Regions from separate parts of the Cohnella boryungensis genome, predicted to be linked through region 2. Evidence: predicted binding sites of a transcription regulator. Region 2 holds the regulator's gene; the other holds the start of a gene.
What was found. The regulator Rex, encoded in region 2, represses fermentation and respiration genes when NADH is low (regulators of the CRP and FNR family bind a similar motif). The targets are predictions, from matches to a motif close to TTGTGAAATATTTCACAA.
Positions count from the first base shown of each region.

Region 1 (9,403 bases), on a different contig from region 2:
GAACAATCTGCCAATCGGGATTCTGCAAGATATCGAGATCGATTTGCTGCAGGTGCAGCTCCAGCCGGGCGATACGCTGATCATGATGACGGACGGGATTCTGGACGCGCCCGGCCATGCGATCAATAAAGAGCTGTGGATGAAGCGGGTGCTTCAGGAGCTGGAGGAGGAGGAGCCGCAGGATATTGCGGAAGCTCTGCTGGACACGGCATTGCGCCAGCACCCCGGAGGGGTGAAGGACGATATGACCGTTGTCGTCACGCGAATAACCCGTCGTCAGCCGGAATGGGCGGCCTTCCGCTGGCCGGGACTTAACCGTCTGGAGCGTCCGAGGACCGTAAGCTAGTCCGACGATAGCGGCAACTCAAGCCATACAGACGATCGAGCAAGAAGCCTCCGCTGGCCGGAAGGCTTTTTTGCTATGCGCGGCGTCTACTTGCGCCTAACGCTTCGGAGCGGCCAACATCGCTGGGTTAAATCTCGCATTCCTTGGCGACACTCTTACTAGATGCTAGAAATCTAGAAGGAGTGGTGGGAATGAAGCAAATATTGCTCATTACGGATGGGGGCTCGAATGTCGGAGAAAGCCCGGTTGCGGCGGCTGCGCAGGCTTTCGCAGAAGGCATAACGGTGAACGTCGCAGGCGTCGTGGATGAGGGCGCGATCGGGGAATACGGAGAGGCGGAGATTGCCGAGATTGCCCGCGCGGGCGGGGGGATTAGCCGGATCGTGACGAGTCGGCAGCTGTCCCGCACGGTGCAGATGATGACGCGGCAGACGGTTGCCGGAACGATTCGCCAGGCAGTGAATCAGGAGCTGCGGCAGCTGTTCGGCGTGAACGATGTCGGCGCCTTGCCGCCGCCCAAGCGGAGCGAAGTCGTGAAGGTCATGGAGGAGATGGAAGAGACGATGTCTCTCTCGGTTGCGCTGCTCATCGATGCCAGCGCGAGCATGAAGCCGAAGCTGCACGCGGTAGAGGAGGCCGTTCGGGATCTTGCGCTTAGCCTGCAGGCCCGCACCGGAAGAAGCCGTGTCGCCGTGTTTCATTTTCCGGGAGACTCCCAGTACGCCTATTGCGTCCGGGACGCCGGGTGGCTGACGAATGCTTCGAGCATCGGCTCCCTGTTCGGGAAAATCCGGATGCGAGGCACGACCCCGACAGGACCGGCCCTTCTGCAAGTCGTTGATTATATCCGTGAAACTTGTGGTAAAATAAGCGAAATAGAGCTTGCGGACGCGTCGGGAGGGATTTCAAGGCCCGAGTCGATTGAGGTGCGGAGTGACAACGTCATCTGATAAAGACCTATTGGCCAGAGGCACGGAAATACGAGGCACGTGGAACGGCAGGCGCTACCGGCTGGAGCGTCTGCTCGGTCTGGGAGCGAATGGCCAGGTGTATTTGGCGTCCTCGGGCAGCCGCGCTTCCTGCGCGGTCAAGATCGGGCACGAAGCGGCGGAGCTGCAAGGGGAGGTCAATATTTTGTCCTCCCTGGACAGCTCGGAGAAGGGAAGGCCTCCGTTCTTATTGGATGTGGATGACGCCGTTATCGGCAATCGGAAGGTTCCCTTCTACGTGATGAAGTATGTGCCCGGTGTGCCGCTCAGAGCTTACTTGAAGCAGCATGGCGCCCACTGGATGGGCGTCATCGGCTATCGGCTGCTGGAGAGGCTGGCTCAACTGCATGAAGCGGGCTGGGTATTCGGCGATATCAAGAGCGACAACGTTCTGGTCGGCGAATATGGTCGCGTGGAGCTGGTCGACTATGGCGGCGTCACGGCTATCGGCCGCAGCGTACGCCAATTCACCGAAATCTACGACCGCGGCTACTGGTCTGCGGGCAGCCGCGTAGCGGACCCGGGGTACGATTTGTTCTCGTTCGGCGTGCTGTGGCTGCACGCGCTGGACGGAAAGCGTCTGGTTCAATTGAACGGAACGCTCATTCCCCAGAATCGCCATCCGCGCGAGCTGCTCAAGCTGGTCAGAAGCAATCCTCGGCTGCAGCCGCTGGAGGACTGGATGGAGAAGGCGCTGATGGGTCGATTCGAGAATGCCAGTCAATCCGTTAGGGAATGGCGGGAAGCCGTTCGGGGAACGCAAAAGCCCAAAGCCGCCGAGGATCGGGTGCCGACATGGATGGCAGGACTTCTCGGTGCGGCCATTGTCATTAGTACGGCGGTTGCGGCGGTCTGGCTGCTGCAATAAAGCGTTTGCGGGCTGGGAAAGGAGCGGTGAAGGTGCGGCCGCAGGAGGAATGGGTAGGAGAGTTCGGGCATAGAGCCCGTGCGGACGGCTGGTGGCGAGACGGAGCGACCGTCGTTGCGGCGGTATCCGGCGGACCGGATTCCATGGCGCTTCTGCACTTGCTGAAGGGGCTGGCGGACGGAGAGCCGGGGAGAATCGTCGTCGCTCATGCGAACCATCAGTTTCGCGGCGCGGAGTCGGATGCCGAAGCGGAGCTGGTGAGGCGGACCACTACGGAGTGGGGCATGCCGCTTGAGACGGTTTGTCTGGGCATGCCGGAGTTCCTTGCGGAGACGGGGATGAACGCCCAGAGCGCAGCGAGAGAGAAGCGTTATGGTTTCTTAATGGACGTATCGAAGAAATACGGCGCCGGCTGTCTCCTGACGGCCCATCATGCCGACGATCAGGCCGAGACAGTGTTGATGAGAGTGATTCGGGGGACGGGGATCGGAGGCTTGGCGGGCATTCGTTATCGCCGAGGGGAACAACAGTTGGAACTGATTCGCCCCTTGCTGCGTATTACAAAATGTGAGCTTCTTGATTACTGCAAGCGAAACGGGGTGCCTTACGCGGTTGATAGCAGCAATGTCGACCGTCATTACTTCCGTAACGCCGTCCGGCTGGACCTGATGCCGCTTCTGGAGCAATATAACCCTAGGTTGAAGGAGTCGCTGACCAGGCTGGCGGACATGGCGGCAGCGGATGACGATTATATGGAAGAGCAAACCCTTCGCGTTTTCCGCGAGGCGGTCTTCCCTTCGGGGGAGGGCTTCCGGTTGGAGCGACGACGGTTCCGCGGCCTTCACGTCGCTTTACAACGCAGATTGATTAAATTAATATTAAACTGTTCTTCAAACCCGCGCCAAATGCTGGATTTCCGGCAGGTGGAGGAAGTTCTCGCCGCGCTTGAGCAAGAGCGCCCCACGACCTTGTTGTTGGATATCGGGGACGGCTGGGTAATGAGAAGGGAATATGAAGAAGCGTATATCGGACCCGCAGAGTCGGCGCCGATGCGCTTTGCGTATATCGTCACGGAAGCGACGGATAAGATTGCGATTGAAGAAACGGGGGCTCTCGTCAAGCTGGAGAGGATGGACGGAGCGATTCGGGGAGTACGGGACAATCGCGATGAAGCCTGCTTCGATGCGGACAGCCTGGAATATCCGCTCCGGATTCGCAATCGGCTGCCGGGCGATCGCATGCGGCCCTACGGACTAAACGGCACCAAAAAAGTGCAAGATATGTTCGTCGATGCCAAAGTTCCGCCCACTCTTCGCGATAAGCTGGCGCTGCTGGTCGACGCGGAGGGACGCGTACTGTGGATTCCGGGAATACGCCGCTCGGGACATGCTCTTGTAGGCGGAGCCACCCGAAGGACACTGCGTGTCTCGTACAGTGCCCCCGAAAACTAGGGCATGATCGGAGTAAAGCAATCATACCGTGTAATAATCTCATTGGGAGGCACCTTTCTTGCACAACGACATTCAGGAAGTTCTTTACTCGCAAGAAGCGATTCATCAGAAGGTAACGGAGCTTGGAGCGGCGATCAGCCGCGATTACGAAGGGCGCAATCCGCTGGTGATATGCGTGCTGAAGGGCGCTTTTATTTTTATGGCGGACTTGTCCAAGAACATCAGCATTCCGATCGAGCTGGATTTCATGGCGGTATCGAGCTATGGCAATTCCACGAGATCCTCGGGCGAGGTCAAGATCGTCAAGGATCTGGACGTCTCCGTCGACGGTCGGGACGTGCTTATCGTAGAGGACATTATCGACAGCGGACTGACTCTGAGCTATCTTATTGACGTGCTGGAGCGTCGGAACGCATTGTCCGTCAATGTCGTGGCTTTATTTGACAAGCCGGGCCGCCGTACGGTCGATCTTAACGCCGATTATACCGGCTTTACGATACCGGATGCGTTCGTCGTCGGATACGGGCTGGATTACGCGGAGAAATACCGCAACCTGCCCTACGTCGGCGTGCTGAAGCCGGAGATTTACTCAAGCTAGCTCTCGTCGCCCACAACGCGGCGGGATAAGATTGTGATGCCAAGACAGGCTATGTTAAAATGATGTGAGCGTGTCGAGAGGAGGTCGGGGATGAATCGGTTCATCCGGAACACAGGCTTTTACTTACTTATCTTTTTGGTGACTGTCGGGATCGTTCAGTTTTTTATCGGCAAGCAAGATACGACGAAGGAACTGAGCTATAACGAGCTCGTCGTCGCTGCTCAACAGGGCAACGTTCAGAAGATGACGATCCAAGTTCAGAGCGGAACCTACCTGGTTACAGGCGAATTCAAGCCTAAAGCCGGTCAAGAAAAAGGCGAGACCTTCATGGGCCGCGCACCCCTGGCTGACTACGTAATGGAACAGTTTACGCAGACAGGGCTGGAAAAGAATTACGAGGTCATTTCGAAGAAAATGCCGGGACAAAGCTTCTGGCTGACATTCTTAACTTCCATCATTCCGTTTATCATTATGTTCGTACTGTTCTTCTTCCTGATCAATCAGGCGCAGGGCGGCGGCGGCAAAGTGATGAATTTCGGCAAGAGCCGCGCCCGTCTTTATAATGAAGAGAAAAAGCGGGTCACGTTCGAGGATGTCGCCGGAGCGGATGAAGAGAAGCAGGAACTGGTCGAGGTTGTCGAATTCCTGAAGGACCCTCGCAAGTTTGCCGCGCTTGGCGCGCGCATTCCGAAGGGCGTGCTCCTCGTGGGGCCTCCGGGTACCGGTAAAACATTGCTTGCCCGCGCGGTTGCGGGTGAAGCGGGCGTTCCGTTCTTTACGATCTCCGGTTCGGATTTCGTGGAAATGTTCGTCGGCGTCGGCGCATCGCGGGTTCGCGATTTGTTCGAGAACGCGAAGAAAAACGCGCCTTGTATCATTTTTATCGACGAAATCGATGCCGTCGGCCGTCAGCGGGGCGCAGGCCTCGGCGGCGGACACGACGAGCGCGAGCAGACCCTGAACCAATTGCTGGTCGAGATGGACGGCTTCGGGGCGAACGAGGGAATTATTATCGTAGCCGCGACGAACCGCCCGGATATTCTGGATCCTGCATTGCTGCGTCCAGGCCGTTTCGACCGTCAGATCACGGTCGACCGTCCAGACGTGAAGGGCCGCGAAGCGGTGCTGAAGGTGCATGCGCGCAACAAGCCTCTGAGCAAAGACGTGCGTCTCGGCACGATTGCCAAGCGGACAACCGGGTTTACCGGGGCAGATCTGGAGAACTTGCTTAACGAAGCGGCATTGCTGGCGGCAAGGCGCAACAAGAAGGACATCGCCATGCAAGAGGTCGATGAGGCGATTGACCGGGTTGTGGTCGGCACCGAGAAGAAGAGCCGCGTCATCAGCGATCGGGAGAAGCGTATCGTAGCCTACCACGAAGCGGGACATACGATTGCGGGATTTTTCCTGGAGCATGCGGATACGGTTCACAAGGTTACGATCATTCCTCGCGGCCGCGCGGGCGGCTACGTCATCATGCTGCCGAAGGAAGACCGTATGCTGGTTACGAAGCAGGAGCTGTTGGATAAAGTTACAGGCCTGCTTGCGGGCCGCGCCGCGGAAGAAATCTTCATCGGGGAAATCGGTACGGGCGCATACAGCGACTTCAAGCAAGCCACAAGTATCGTACGTGCCATGATTATGGAATACGGCATGAGCGAGAAGCTCGGGACGATGCAATTCGGCAGCTCTCAGGGACAGGTCTTCCTTGGCCGGGATATCGGACACGAACAGAACTATTCCGATAAGATCGCGTACGAGATCGATCAAGAGATGCAGAGCATTACACGCGATTGTTACGATCGCGCCAAGAAGCTGCTGACCGAGAAGAGCGAAGAGATGCACCTGATCGCGAAGACGCTGCTGGATGAGGAGACGCTCGATCTGGATCAGATCAAATCTCTGATCGAGAAGGGCACGTTCATTGCAGCGGACGGAGAAGGCTCGGGCGGAGAAGAATCCAGGGGCGAGCCGGTGGTAGACACGCTGGGCAACGTCAAGGTACGGATTCAAACCCGCGACGACGAGCCATTGTCTACCGGACTGGATCTTCGCAAGGACGACGGCTCCGAAGAGCCGAAATCCTAACAGGCGAACGTGGAATAACGGGATGCTCCCGCGCCGTGAGGCGCTTGGGCATCCCTTTTTTTGTGCCAATATCAGAAAGAAAAGCCTTTGCGATCAATTGACAGCCTTACTTGGCAAGTGTAAATTAAATGTTAATGAACGAAGTCCTTTTCGTTCACAATAAAGACAACATCCCCGCCAGGTTTGTGCTTTCATTCACAAATCACCGGTACTTCTAGGGAGGAGATTTTGCATGGAGGCCTTGGCACTAGAGCGTAAAGCCGAACAGAACCGTGAGCTTCGCGAAAGGCTTGCACAGCTCAAGAAAGAACGCAATGCCATTATTCTCGCTCATTATTATCAGCGCGATGAAATACAGGAGGTGGCCGATTTTCGCGGGGATTCGTTTCTTCTCGCGCAGAAGGCCGCTTCAACGGACGCCGACGTCATCGTTTTTTGCGGCGTGCATTTCATGGGAGAAAGCGCCAAGATTCTTGCTCCGCACAAAACGGTGCTCGTCCCGGACGAGCGTGCGGGCTGCCCGATGGCCGATATGGTCAATCCGATCGGCTTGCGGGAATTAAAGGCCAAGCATCCCAACGCGAAGGTCGTCACGTATATCAATTCCTCCGCCGACGTGAAAGCGGAGACCGATATTTGCTGTACGTCCGCCAATGCCGTCCAAGTCGTCAATTCGGTCGATTCCGACGAGATTATCTGGTGTCCGGACAAAAATCTGGGTCATTACGTCTCCCAGAAAACCGACAAGAAGATGATCATCTGGGAAGGCTATTGCAACACCCACGATATGCTGACGATTAAAGACGTGGAAGAGATGCGGGCGAAATATCCGAATGCGCAGTTCGTCGTGCACCCGGAATGCCGTCCCGAGGTCGTCGAGATGGCGGACTTCGTAGGAAGCACGACCGGCATTTTGAAGTATTGCCGGGAGTCGAGCCATAAGGAATTTATCGTCGGAACGGAGGACGGAACAGGCTATCAGCTTCGTCTGGACAGCCCGGACAAATCCTTCCACTTCGCATCCAAGTTTCTCGTCTGCCCCAACATGAAGGTGAACAACCTGAAGAAGGTCGTCAGAGCGTTGGAAACGATGCAGCCGGAAATCTATGTGCCGCAGGACGTTGCGGACAAAGCCCGTTTATCGTTGGAGCGCATGCTGCTGGTGAAGTAACCGGAGGCTTGCGCTACTCTATTGTCAAGTGGGGACGAAAATGATTAGGATACCACGATACGTTGTCGATTTTGATCTGGACAGGCTTCCTCGGGTAGAGACGGACGTAATCGTGATCGGGGCTGGCATTGCCGGCCTTTTTACGGCGCTCAAAGCGAGTGAGTCGAAACGAGTGCTTATGATTACGAAGAAATCGCTGTTCGATAGCAATACCCGCTATGCGCAGGGCGGCATCGCCGCCGTTATCTCGGATGAAGATTCTCCGGAGTTTCTCGCCCAGGACACCTTAATCGCGGGAGCCGGGCTATGCGAAACGGCGGCGGTGGACGTTCTGGTCCATGAAGGCCCTCAAGGCGTTCAGGAGCTTATTCGTTACGGCACGAATTTCGACGAAGAGGACGGCCATTATGCATTGACGAAGGAAGGAGCCCATAGCCAGAGACGTATTCTGCACGCGAATGGAGACGCCACTGGCTATGAGATCGTAAGAGCGTTGGCCGAGAGAGTAAAGACCAATCCCGATATCGTGTTGTGGGACGACCATTTCGTGCTCGATCTGCTGACGGAGGACGGTGAATGCCGCGGCGCTCTTGTGCAGAAGCCGGACGGCTCCCGCGTGGCGGTCTTCGGACGGGCTACGATTCTGTGTACGGGAGGGGCCGGTCAGCTCTACCGCTATACGACTAACCCGGATGTCGCGACCGGAGACGGCGTAGCCATGGCCTATCGCGCAGGAGCGGATATCCGCGATATGGAATTCAATCAATTCCATCCGACATCGCTTTGTTACCCCGGCGCTCCAAGATTTCTCATATCCGAAGCCGTTCGGGGAGAAGGCGCTTACTTGAGAAACATCCGCGGGGATCGTTTTATGGAAAACTACCATCCGCAGCTTGAGCTGGCTCCAAGAGACGTCGTGGCGCGGGCTATTGTCAGCGAGATGGAAGCGACGAAATCTACCTATGTTTATATCGATATCACGCATGAGACGCCGGAGCTGATTCGCCATCGATTCCCGACGATCTATGAATATTGCTTGAACTATGGGCTCGACATGACGACGGATTGGATTCCGGTTGCGCCGGCCGCCCATTATATGATGGGCGGGGTCAAGACGGATTTGCGCGGAGAAACGAGCATTCGCCGCTTGTTCGCCTGCGGAGAAGCCTCCTCAACGGGGGTTCACGGAGCGAACCGTCTGGCCAGCAATTCCTTGTCGGAAGCGATCGTCTTCGGTCAACGCATCGTAGACGCGGTGAATCAGCTGCCACCGATTCCTCTGGTTGCGGACAACGGTCCAGCCTCGGAAAGACAGGGCATCCTGACCGGGACGCTGATCGAAAGAAGGCTGAAGCTGCAGAAGAGCATGGTGCGTTATGCCGGGCTGCGGCGGAATCGCGCGGGCTTGCTTAAAGGGCTGGACGATCTGCGCAAGCAGCTCCCGCTCTTCCAGATGAGCCTGTCCAAGCGAGAGGAATTGGAATACGCCAATCTGCTTACCTGTGCGCTGCTTGTTACCGAAGCTGCCCTGAGCCGGGAAGAAAGCCGGGGGGGCCATTATCGGGAAGACTATCCTCAGAAGGATGATCGGGACTGGCAGGTACACACGATATTGAACCGGGAAAAAGGGATTCGTACAGAAAGGGTCGACGACAATGTTTGAAAGGGAAAGCGATTGGACGATCGGCGGTCCGGCCGTGGAAGCGGTGAAGGAGCAGCTTCGCGTCTGGTTGGCGGAGGATGTCGGCTCGGGAGATGTGACCACGATGTCCACGGTGCCGCAGGGTCATCAGTCCAAGGGGATCATTCACGCCAAGCAAACCGGCATTCTGGCGGGCATACCTCTGGCCAGACTCGTATTTGAAGTTGTCGATCCCGCCTTGCGATTCGAC
Region 1 is NZ_JBHSED010000008.1:13,047-22,449, reverse strand. It holds gene spoIIE (stage II sporulation protein E) at 1-346, shown strand, start outside; gene ACFO1S_RS06735 (vWA domain-containing protein) at 538-1,296, shown strand; gene ACFO1S_RS06730 (serine/threonine protein kinase) at 1,280-2,203, shown strand; gene tilS (tRNA lysidine(34) synthetase TilS) at 2,236-3,654, shown strand; gene hpt (hypoxanthine phosphoribosyltransferase) at 3,713-4,252, shown strand; gene ftsH (ATP-dependent zinc metalloprotease FtsH) at 4,343-6,340, shown strand; gene nadA (quinolinate synthase NadA) at 6,573-7,511, shown strand; gene nadB (L-aspartate oxidase) at 7,552-9,174, shown strand; gene nadC (carboxylating nicotinate-nucleotide diphosphorylase) at 9,167-9,403, shown strand, end outside.
Region 1: the regulator Rex is predicted to act here: its motif matches at 6,524-6,541, upstream of nadA (quinolinate synthase NadA).

Region 2 (9,403 bases):
GTTTTGCCCGTTCCCGGAGGTCCTGTCAGCAGAATGCCCTTCAGCGGACGAATGCCCAGCTTCTCGATCTTGTCCCGATAGACGAGGAAATCGAGCGCTTCCGTTAATTCTCTTTTCGGCTGATCCTGACCTCCGATATCCTCGAACGTGAGATACTCCGGCTTGCGTATGACGGATTTCTTGCCGGCAGCCCCCACTGCCAGTCCACCTCTGGAGCGCGTGAACAAAAAAATCGCGCCGAACGTCAGAAGTCCCATGACCAGTATGGAAGGAGGCAGCCCGACGAATACTAAAAAGACAAGCAGGACAACGAAGAAGCCGATCGCCATCTCTTTGCGGTGTTCGCTTAATTTACGCATTCGGCCACGCTCCTAACGTTGCAGGCTGTCTAGGCAGCACGACGAATTTGGCCGAGTCGCCATCCTTCATGGAAATGTACACGTTGCTTTCATCCATGTCCGTCGTCGCGACAATGCCGGGAAACTGCTGCGACATCTGCGACATCGCCTCTCGAACGCCGGAATAATGGCGATTCTCCATCGCCTCCGCCACGTCGAACAGCGAATAGCTCCATGCTTGCTCCAAGCGCTCGCTGCTCTGCCCCGAAGCCAGAAGCTCGAGCTTTCGGCTGCCGATTTCGGAAGCTCCCTGCTGCTTGATCGTGCGGTACACGGTTCCCAGATCGGCATCAGGGTCTAGTTGAACCTTGACGGTGACCAGGCTTCCCGAGAAATCAATGCTGGCCGAGTCCACGCCGGGCACCGAATGAGCAACCTTGTCCAGCGGCTTCTCGATGCCATAGTGATTGTAGGCGAACCATCCGCCGAATAAAATTGCGGCCGTCACAGCCGCCGTTATCGTGATTGGAATCAATTTAAGTTTATTCATCTACCGTTCCTCCTCTAGTGTTGACCTCGGACGGCAATCGTCGAGAAAAGTCAGGAAAGGTCAAACGCAAGGCTCGACCTCGCTTACAACTAAGAGTATATCAGGTTTAGATAGACGAATCGTTAGACGATCGCTGGCAATCCAACAAAAAAACGCCTTTACGGCGTTTTCCTGCCCAATAAGCAGCGCTTATTGCAGCGTGTATGTTTTGAGCATCGAGCCGTCAGCCAAGGCGTAGAACGACAGCGATTGATGCTCTTCGCCGGCATCGTTCCAATAACGAATTTCCCAAGCTGGCTGGCCGTTGAACCAGCCAGGCATCATGCGAATCGGTTTGCCTTCATGATCCCGGGCGAACAGGTCAAGCATTTGCTCCCTGCTGAGATTGTCATCCAGCTTCGCGCGCAAAACACCATCCTTGTGCTCAAACACCATCCACGATTGACCTTCCGCATCCTTGCCGGTTACGACCCACACGGTTTCCTCCCAGGTATGGCTTACCGCTTCGGTCACTTCCGTCAAGCCGCCCTGCTCCTTCGCCAGACGAACGGCTTTGTTCTCCTCTTTGCGGTATTCGGAATCCGCCGTTCGCACGTATAGAACGAAGGAAACGAGGACAAACAGCACAAATCCCGCGATCAGAATGATCCATTTCCCTCGAGTGAGGGAAGGAAAGAACCGCTTTCCTTCGCCCCGAACCGCGCTCATGCCCGCAGCCTCTGATAGCAACGCTCGGCTTCCGCCATGATCTTCTCTTCATCCAGCGTTGTCAACTGGCCGTCGCGCAGCAGCGGCTTGCCGTCTACCCAGACATGAACGACATCCGCGCCTCTTGCGGAATAGACAAGATGGGAGACGACATCCGTACGCGGCACAAAGTGGGCCTTGCCGATATTCAAGGCGATAATGTCCGCCTTCAAGCCTGTCTTCAACTGCCCGGTGACGCCCTCAAGGCCGATGGAGCGGGCGCCGTATAGAGTGCCCATCCGCAAAGCTTCGGCTGCCGGTATCGCGGTTGGATCGCCGGAGACCCCTTTGTGAATCAAGGCCGCCGTCGAGATCTCCTGGAACAGGTCCAGGTTATTGTTGCTGGCAGCACCATCCGTCCCGAGCGAGACGGTCACGCCAGCCTTGAGCAACTCAGGCACTCTTGCCACGCCGCTGGCCAGCTTCAGATTGCTGACCGGGTTGTGGGATACCGCAACCTTGCGCTCAGCGAGCAGGGCAATCTCTTCGTCGTTCAGATGTACGGCATGGGCGACCAAAGTAGGTCGGCTGAACATTCCGAGACGATCCAGATGCTCTACGGGACGCACGCCGTAATCCCTAACGTTCTGCTCCACTTCCGCAAGCGTCTCGGACATGTGGGTATGCATCGGCAAATTCAATTCGTGCGCCGTCTCCACGAACTTGAGAATGTAATCCGGCGGACAGGTATAAGGCGCATGTGGTGACATCATGACGCTGATGCGGCCGTCCGCCTTGCCATGCCATTCCTTGGCGAAGCGGATCGCGTCCTCCAGCTTCGCCTTCTGGACGTCCTCCGGGCATAAGCCGATAACGCCTCTCGTCAAGCTCGCTCTCAGACCGGAGGTGTCAACCACCTCGGCCACCCGATGCATGTGGTCGTACATATCGACGAATGTCGTCGTACCGCTTTTAATCATCTCAACAGCGGCCAGAGCCGATCCCCAGTAAACGTCGTCTCCGGTGAATTTGGCCTCGGTAGGCCACATATGATTTTGCAGCCAGTCCTGCAGAGCCAGATCGTCAGCCATTCCTCTGAGCAGGGACATCGCCGCATGACCGTGCGTGTTCACCAGTCCCGGCATAAACAGCAAGCCGGAGCCGTCAAGCGTCTCGGTCGCGAGCGCGGTTTCCTCTGCCGGCGCTTCGCCTTGTCCCATCGCGGCAATCTTGCCGTCTTCCATGGCCAGCCAGCCCTGATATACAGGCAGCTGTTCGTCAATTGTAACAAAAGTACCCCGTTGGATTAATCGTCTTTGCTTCATCTCTCTCCGTCTCCCTCATTCAACGCTTCATGATGATCCATATAATAAGCCAGGCTAAGCAGCTCTGCGGTAAAATCGGCATTGTGAATCCGAACCCCCGGCGAAGTCTTCAGCACGACCGGGGCGAAATTAAGGATGCCCCGTATGCCCGCGGCAACGAATTCATCCGCTACCTTCTGGGCTTCGCTCGCCGGCACCGTAATAATCCCCACGGAGATGTCCAGTTGGCGTACAGAGTCCGCCAGCTCCTGCATCGGCTGAACGACGAGGTGGTTCAACAGCGTGCCGGATTTGCTAGGGTCCGCATCGAAAACCGCTACGATTTTCATGTTATCTTTAATATACATGCTATAGTTGCATAAAGCACGTCCCAAGTTGCCTGTTCCGACCAGAACGACATTCATCGTTTTGTCCAGCTTGAGAATCTGACGAATTTTCTCGATCAAATAATCTACGTTATACCCGACGCCCTTGCGGCCGAATTCTCCGAAATAAGCCAGATCCTTGCGAATCTGCGCAGGATTGAGATCCAGCTTTTCCCCCAAATCCTGAGAGGAGACGGTCTGAATGTTGCTCAAGCTCAGCTCGTTAAGAAATCTCAAATAGATCGGAAGCCTTCTGACGACAGCTTCGGAAATTTTAATAGGTTTCATCTCGCTTCTCCTTCCTCCAATGCTGCCTGTGGATGCAGCCACTCATTGATTCTTGAGGTCATGCCCGAGGTGGGCAGGTGCTCCATCTTGGGGCCGGGCAAGGAATACAGAAAGTACTTTCCGTAATTCGTATCGATCACCCGGGTATCGTACAGTATGACGATCCCCTTGTCCGTAGAGGTTCTAACGAGACGCCCGAAGCCTTGCTTGAACTTGATAACGGCTTGGGGAAGCGAGAGCTTCATGAACGGATTTTTGTTCTCGGCCTGCAGCTTCTCCGACTTGGCCTCCGCGACCGGATGATTGGGCGGCTGGAAAGGAAGCCTGACAATGGCCAGGCAGGTCAGCGCGTCTCCCGGCAAGTCGATGCCTTCCCAGAAGCTGCTCGTGCCCAGCAGCACGGAAGCCGGCTGCTTCATGAACTGCTGCGTGAGCCGGCTGCGGCTGCCGTCGTCCATTCCTTGACCGAGCACCTGAATCCCGTGCTGTTCAAGGTTCTCCTTCAACGGGTCGTATACCGCCCGAAGCATACGATAGGAGGTGAACAGCACAAGCGTTCTTCCGCCTACCGTGAGGGCGGTTTCCTGCAGCGAGGAGATCAGCGCTTGAATGAAAGCCTTCTCTCCGTCCCTGCCCTTAATGGCCGGGAAATCTCTTGGGATCAGCACGAGCGCCTGCTCCCGATATCGAAAAGGCGAAGGCAGCATGGCCGTTTTGAGACGTCCGCCCTTCTCGGCTTCGTCGAGACCGAGCTGTTCGGTAACATACTTGAAGGACTTGTCGATCGTCAGCGTTGCGGAGGTCATCACGACGCTCGCCTTGTTCTCGAATACCCCTTCGCGCAGTAAGGCGCTCACATCCGCAGGGGCGCCTAAGACCTGGATCGATCGGCTGCGATATTGCGAGTGGCCTTCGATCCAGTAGACGAATTCGGGCTTGCCAAGCGTAACAAACGACTGAGTATCGGCGCGAACGTTCGTAAAATCCTTCAGCACGCCGCCGAGATCCGTCAGCAGCCCTTGCATGCCGAGCTCGTCCGTATCCTCGCGAATTTCGACAGCCAGCTTCTCCAACGGTCGGATAAAATCGGAAAGCAGCTGAATGACATTGTTCCCGTCGATGCCAAGCGCATCCCACTGCGCGGGAAGATCATCGGGTTTAAGCCGCAGCGTTAGACTGCCGGTCTCGTCTGCAGCCGCTTGGCTGGACAGCAGCTGGAATAACGCTTCCATCCAGCGTTCCCATGCTTCTCGGATGTCATGAAGCTTGGGAATGACCATTTCCAGCTTTTCCGACCAGACGGAAGCCTGCGCCAGGCCCGATTCGGACACAGTCGAGAGCAGCTGCGGAAGCAGGCCCGTTCTGGCATCCTTCCAGGCCCGTTGCATGGGGATCATCAAGGAAGCGTATGAGGTTTTCTCGCCCAGATGACTGTTTGCCACCTCTTCCAGATGATGAGCCTCGTCGACGACAAGGCGGTCATAGGCCGGCAGCAGCCGATGATCCGCCCGCATGTCGGTGAACAGCAGGGCATGGTTCGTGATGATCAAATCCGCTTTGCCCGCCTCTTGGCGAGCGCGATGATAGAAGCATCTTCTGAACCACGGGCACGCCCGATTCAGGCAGGAGGCCGCATCGCTTGCCACAGCGCTCCACTCTTCGCGACCTCGACCGCCGGTATTCAGCTCCTCGGATTCTCCGCGAAGCGTCTCGCCCAGCCACACCGTCATACCGGCCCGGGTAACCGCTTCCTCTCTGCTGAAGGCATGGGCGGGAAGCTGCTGACGATGCTCGAATTTCCTCAAGCACAAATAGTTGTTTCTGCCTTTGAATACCGATGCTTTGAAGGACATTGGCAGCACCTGCTGAAGCAAGGGCAGGTCCCGCTCTCGCAGCTGCTCTTGAAGCTGAATCGTATGCGTGCTGACGACGATTTTTTTGTCTTCCTTCAGTCCATAATATAGGGAAGGCAGCAAGTAGCCCAGAGATTTGCCTGTTCCAGTACCGGCTTCGACCAGCAGATGGGCGTCCTCTTCCAAGGCATCATAAACCTGCTTGAACATGATGTCCTGACCTTCTCTTGCCTCGTATGCGTGGAAGGCTGATTTCAGGTTGCCCTGCACGGCGGCCAAATAGCTATCGAAATCCATATTCTGCAAAGCCAGGGAGGCTCCATCCTCCCGTCGGCCATTCTGCTCTTCGCTCCAGTCCCCGACGCTCATCGCGAACTGGCGAAAATAAAACAGACCGTCTTCGGGCATATGCGGCTGCATCTCTCTCCATGACAAAGTATCCGCGATCAACCATCCAAGATCGTCCTGATCGGACTCAAACATGCCATGAAGTCTTTGCAGCGTCAACAAAGGCAATTCTCGCAGACGGCTTCTGCATCTCAAGAACAGCTCGGCCGTAGCCAGAGCATCGCTATCTGCCTGATGCGGACGATCATGAGCGATTCCCAATGCCTGAGTAAGCGAAGCAAGCGCGAAGGACGACTGCGTCGGAAACGCGATTCGGGCCAGCTCGACCGTGTCCAGCAATCTTCCGCCGAACGGCAAATAGCCGCTCCGATCAAGGGCGGCTTGCAGAAAGCGGAAATCGAACTCAACGTTGTGGCCGACCAGTACGACATCCTGAAGCAAAGGCACGATGTCGTTAAGCATCTCCTCCGGCTCGGGCGCGCCCGCCACATCCTTGTCGGCAATCCCTGTCAGACGGGTGATTTCCGGCGGTATAGGCTTGGAGGGCCGCACGAAGCTGGCATAAGTCGAACAAACGGTCCCCGTCTCGTCAATGAAGGCGAGTCCCGCTTGAATAATTTCATCTTTGTCGGACGACATGCCCGTCGTTTCAAAGTCGAGCACGGCAAATTTCATTCCTGAGTTCCTTTCCTTCCCGGTACGCTATTCCGTTCATATCCGTACAGGAATCCGAGTCAAGCCTGAACGAGCGCATTCAGCTCTGCGCTGCCGAAATGCAATTGAATCTGTTCATGGCCCTGGCATACCGATTCCAGATTATGCCTTGCATCCCCGAAGCCGGGATCGGCGTCGAGCGCCTTGGCGAAGTAAGCTTGCGCTTTATCCAGATGCGCATAAACCGCTTGTATGCAGCCTAAAGCATTAAAAGCGATCGCTTGGACCCGGCTTTCATCGGCCATGGCCGCTATAAGCAGGAAGTGCCTCTGCGCTTCTCCCCACCGCGACAAATGCATAAGGGACATCGCCAGAAACAGTCGGCCGCAGAGAAAATCGGGGTAAGCGGCAAGCACTTCCTCCAGATGCGCAGAAGCCTGACCGAACATCTGAAGCTTGAAGTAGCCATGTCCCTTGCTGAACGCATCATGGGACATGCAGGGCTCGGGAGCGGCTGCAGAGGCCTGCTGCAAATCCCTGAAGTGTCCCATCTTGTCCTCGAACTGAAGCCATAGTTCAATAATATCATCACTTAGCGATTTGAGCATGTCCCATTGTTGCCGAAAATCGGATTTTTGATCATTAGAGGCTTGGGAATAATGCAAAATAAGTTCGTCCAGCACCTCATTCATGGTCGCGAAGCATTGTCGGATCATTGTCGTTCCCCCTTGTTCGCAAGTCAGACTGTACTGCTCATTCTGCGTTTCGGGGGAAGCTTTCATACGCGTTACAAAACGGTCGAATGCGGCTCTTCCGCCAACAATTTGACAACGCGGTTGGCTTCGTCCATGATGGCGACCCGCGGATGATGACGGCGGGCTTCCTCATCCGAGAATAGTCCGTAATTGATAATAATTACCTGGTCGCCGGGCTGAACAAGGCGAGCGGCCGCTCCATTCAGGCAGATAACTCCCGAGCCCCTTGGCCCCGGAATAACATACGTTTCGAAGCGGGCGCCATTGTTGTTATTGACGATTTGCACCTTCTCGTCGGGCAGAATGTCGACAAGCTCCATCAGGTCCTGATCAATCGTTACGCTGCCAACATAATTCAAATTGGCTTCCGTTACCGTAGCGCGATGGATTTTGGCTTTCATCATTTGGCGAAACATAAGTCAGCACCTGCTTCCGTGAGATTTAAAAGCCGATTGTCGATCAATCGGGTGCGGCCGAAGCGAACGGCCAGCGCGACGAGAAAGGTCTCGCGCATCTGCCGTAGGGGCAAGCTCCCTTCGGGAGCAGCCAAGTCGGGATAGGTCACGACTTCCGCATAATCAATGTCTGCCAGCGCGGATAAGGCGATCTCCTGCCTTAGCTTCGCCGTGAGCTCGCTGGCGTTGCAGCCTTCCGCGATCCATGGCTCCACCTTCGACAGCGCTCTGGACAACGCAAGCGCTTGTTCGCGCTCCTGCGGATTCAGATAAACGTTCCGCGAGCTCAAGGCCAGACCGTCCTTCTCGCGCACGATCGGACAGGGCACAATCTCCACCGGCACATTCAAATCCTGCGTCATCCTCTCGATCACGGCAACCTGCTGCGCGTCCTTCAGACCGAAATAGGCGCGATCCGGCTGCACGATGTTGAACAGCTTCATCACGACCGTCGCAACGCCGTCGAAATGGCCGGGCCGGCTCGCCCCGCATAATCCGTCCGTCACTTCGGACACCGTCACCGTCGTAACCCTGCGTCCGGCATACATCTCGTCTACTGTCGGAAGAAAAACAAGATCTGTTCCGCTTTCCCCAGCGATGCGAATATCCCGCTCCTCGTCGCGCGGGTATTTGTCTAAATCCTCTCCGGCGCCGAATTGAATCGGATTCACGAAAATGCTGAGTACGGTCAGCCCGTTCTCCGCCGCGGAGCGCCGCAGCAAGCTGGCATGCCCCTCGTGCAGATAGCCCATCGTCGGGACGAATCCGACCGTGCCGCCTCCCGCCGTGCGGGCGCTTCTGTATTCGGCGATCTCTCGCCTTAATTGCGCAATTGTGCGTACAATTTTCGGTTTCATTTTCTGTCGCTCCCATAGAGCTTTGAGGCTGCTTCGTTCGAAGCCTCCGCAGAATCCTGTTTCAAAGTGAAGGCATGCTTTTCTTCCGGAAAAGCCTTTGTCTTGACTTCATCGACATATTGGGCGATGGCCTCCCGTACGGTGTCTCCGATGTTCGCATAGCTCTTCACCATCTTCTTGTCCCGAATGCCGGACCCGTACTTCAACAAGTCGTGATAGACGAGCACTTGTCCGTCGCATCCCCGCCCGGCCCCGATGCCTATCGTCGGAATGCCGATCGAATGCGTTACGGCGGCGGCCAGCTCCTCGGTGACCAGCTCCAGCACGATGCCGAAAGCGCCTGCCTGCTCCAGCGCCTTGGCGTCCTGCAGCAGCCTCTCGGCTTGCTCGCTGCTCTTGCCCTGCACCTTATAGCCGCCGATCTGATGAACCATCTGCGGGGTAAGCCCGATATGTCCGAGCACGGGAATGCCGGCCGAGGCAAGCAGCCTGATCTCGTCGACGAGCTCCGCTCCGCCTTCCAGCTTTACCGCATGGGCGCCGCCCTCCTGCATGAGACGCGCGGCGTTCCGAAGCGTCGCTTCGGGACCTAGCCGATAGGTCGCGAACGGCATATCCGTCACGACCATCGTGCCGGGGGCGCCGCGTACAACCGCGCGGGTATGATAGATCATATCTTCAAGCTTCACCGGAACTGTCGTATCGTATCCAAGCACCACGTTTCCAAGCGAGTCGCCGACCAGAATCGCATCGACACCCGCCTCCTCCGCCAGCATGGCCGACGGATAATCGTATGCCGTTAACATAGCAATCGGTTTGCCTTGGCTTTTCATTGCCTTTAACCGCGGGGTTGTCAGTGCTTGTTTCATAGGAATTCCTCCTAGCGATGATGGGATTACGCAACAAAAAAACCCATTTTGCCCATAAG
Region 2 is NZ_JBHSED010000005.1:172,497-181,899, reverse strand. It holds gene ACFO1S_RS05405 (AAA family ATPase) at 1-359, opposite strand, end outside; gene ACFO1S_RS05400 (hypothetical protein) at 352-888, opposite strand; gene ACFO1S_RS05395 (cell wall elongation regulator TseB-like domain-containing protein) at 1,078-1,596, opposite strand; gene ACFO1S_RS05390 (amidohydrolase) at 1,593-2,900, opposite strand; gene ACFO1S_RS05385 (redox-sensing transcriptional repressor Rex) at 2,897-3,553, opposite strand; gene dinG (ATP-dependent DNA helicase DinG) at 3,550-6,429, opposite strand; gene ACFO1S_RS05375 (hypothetical protein) at 6,489-7,124, opposite strand; gene panD (aspartate 1-decarboxylase) at 7,196-7,579, opposite strand; gene panC (pantoate--beta-alanine ligase) at 7,564-8,475, opposite strand; gene panB (3-methyl-2-oxobutanoate hydroxymethyltransferase) at 8,472-9,344, opposite strand.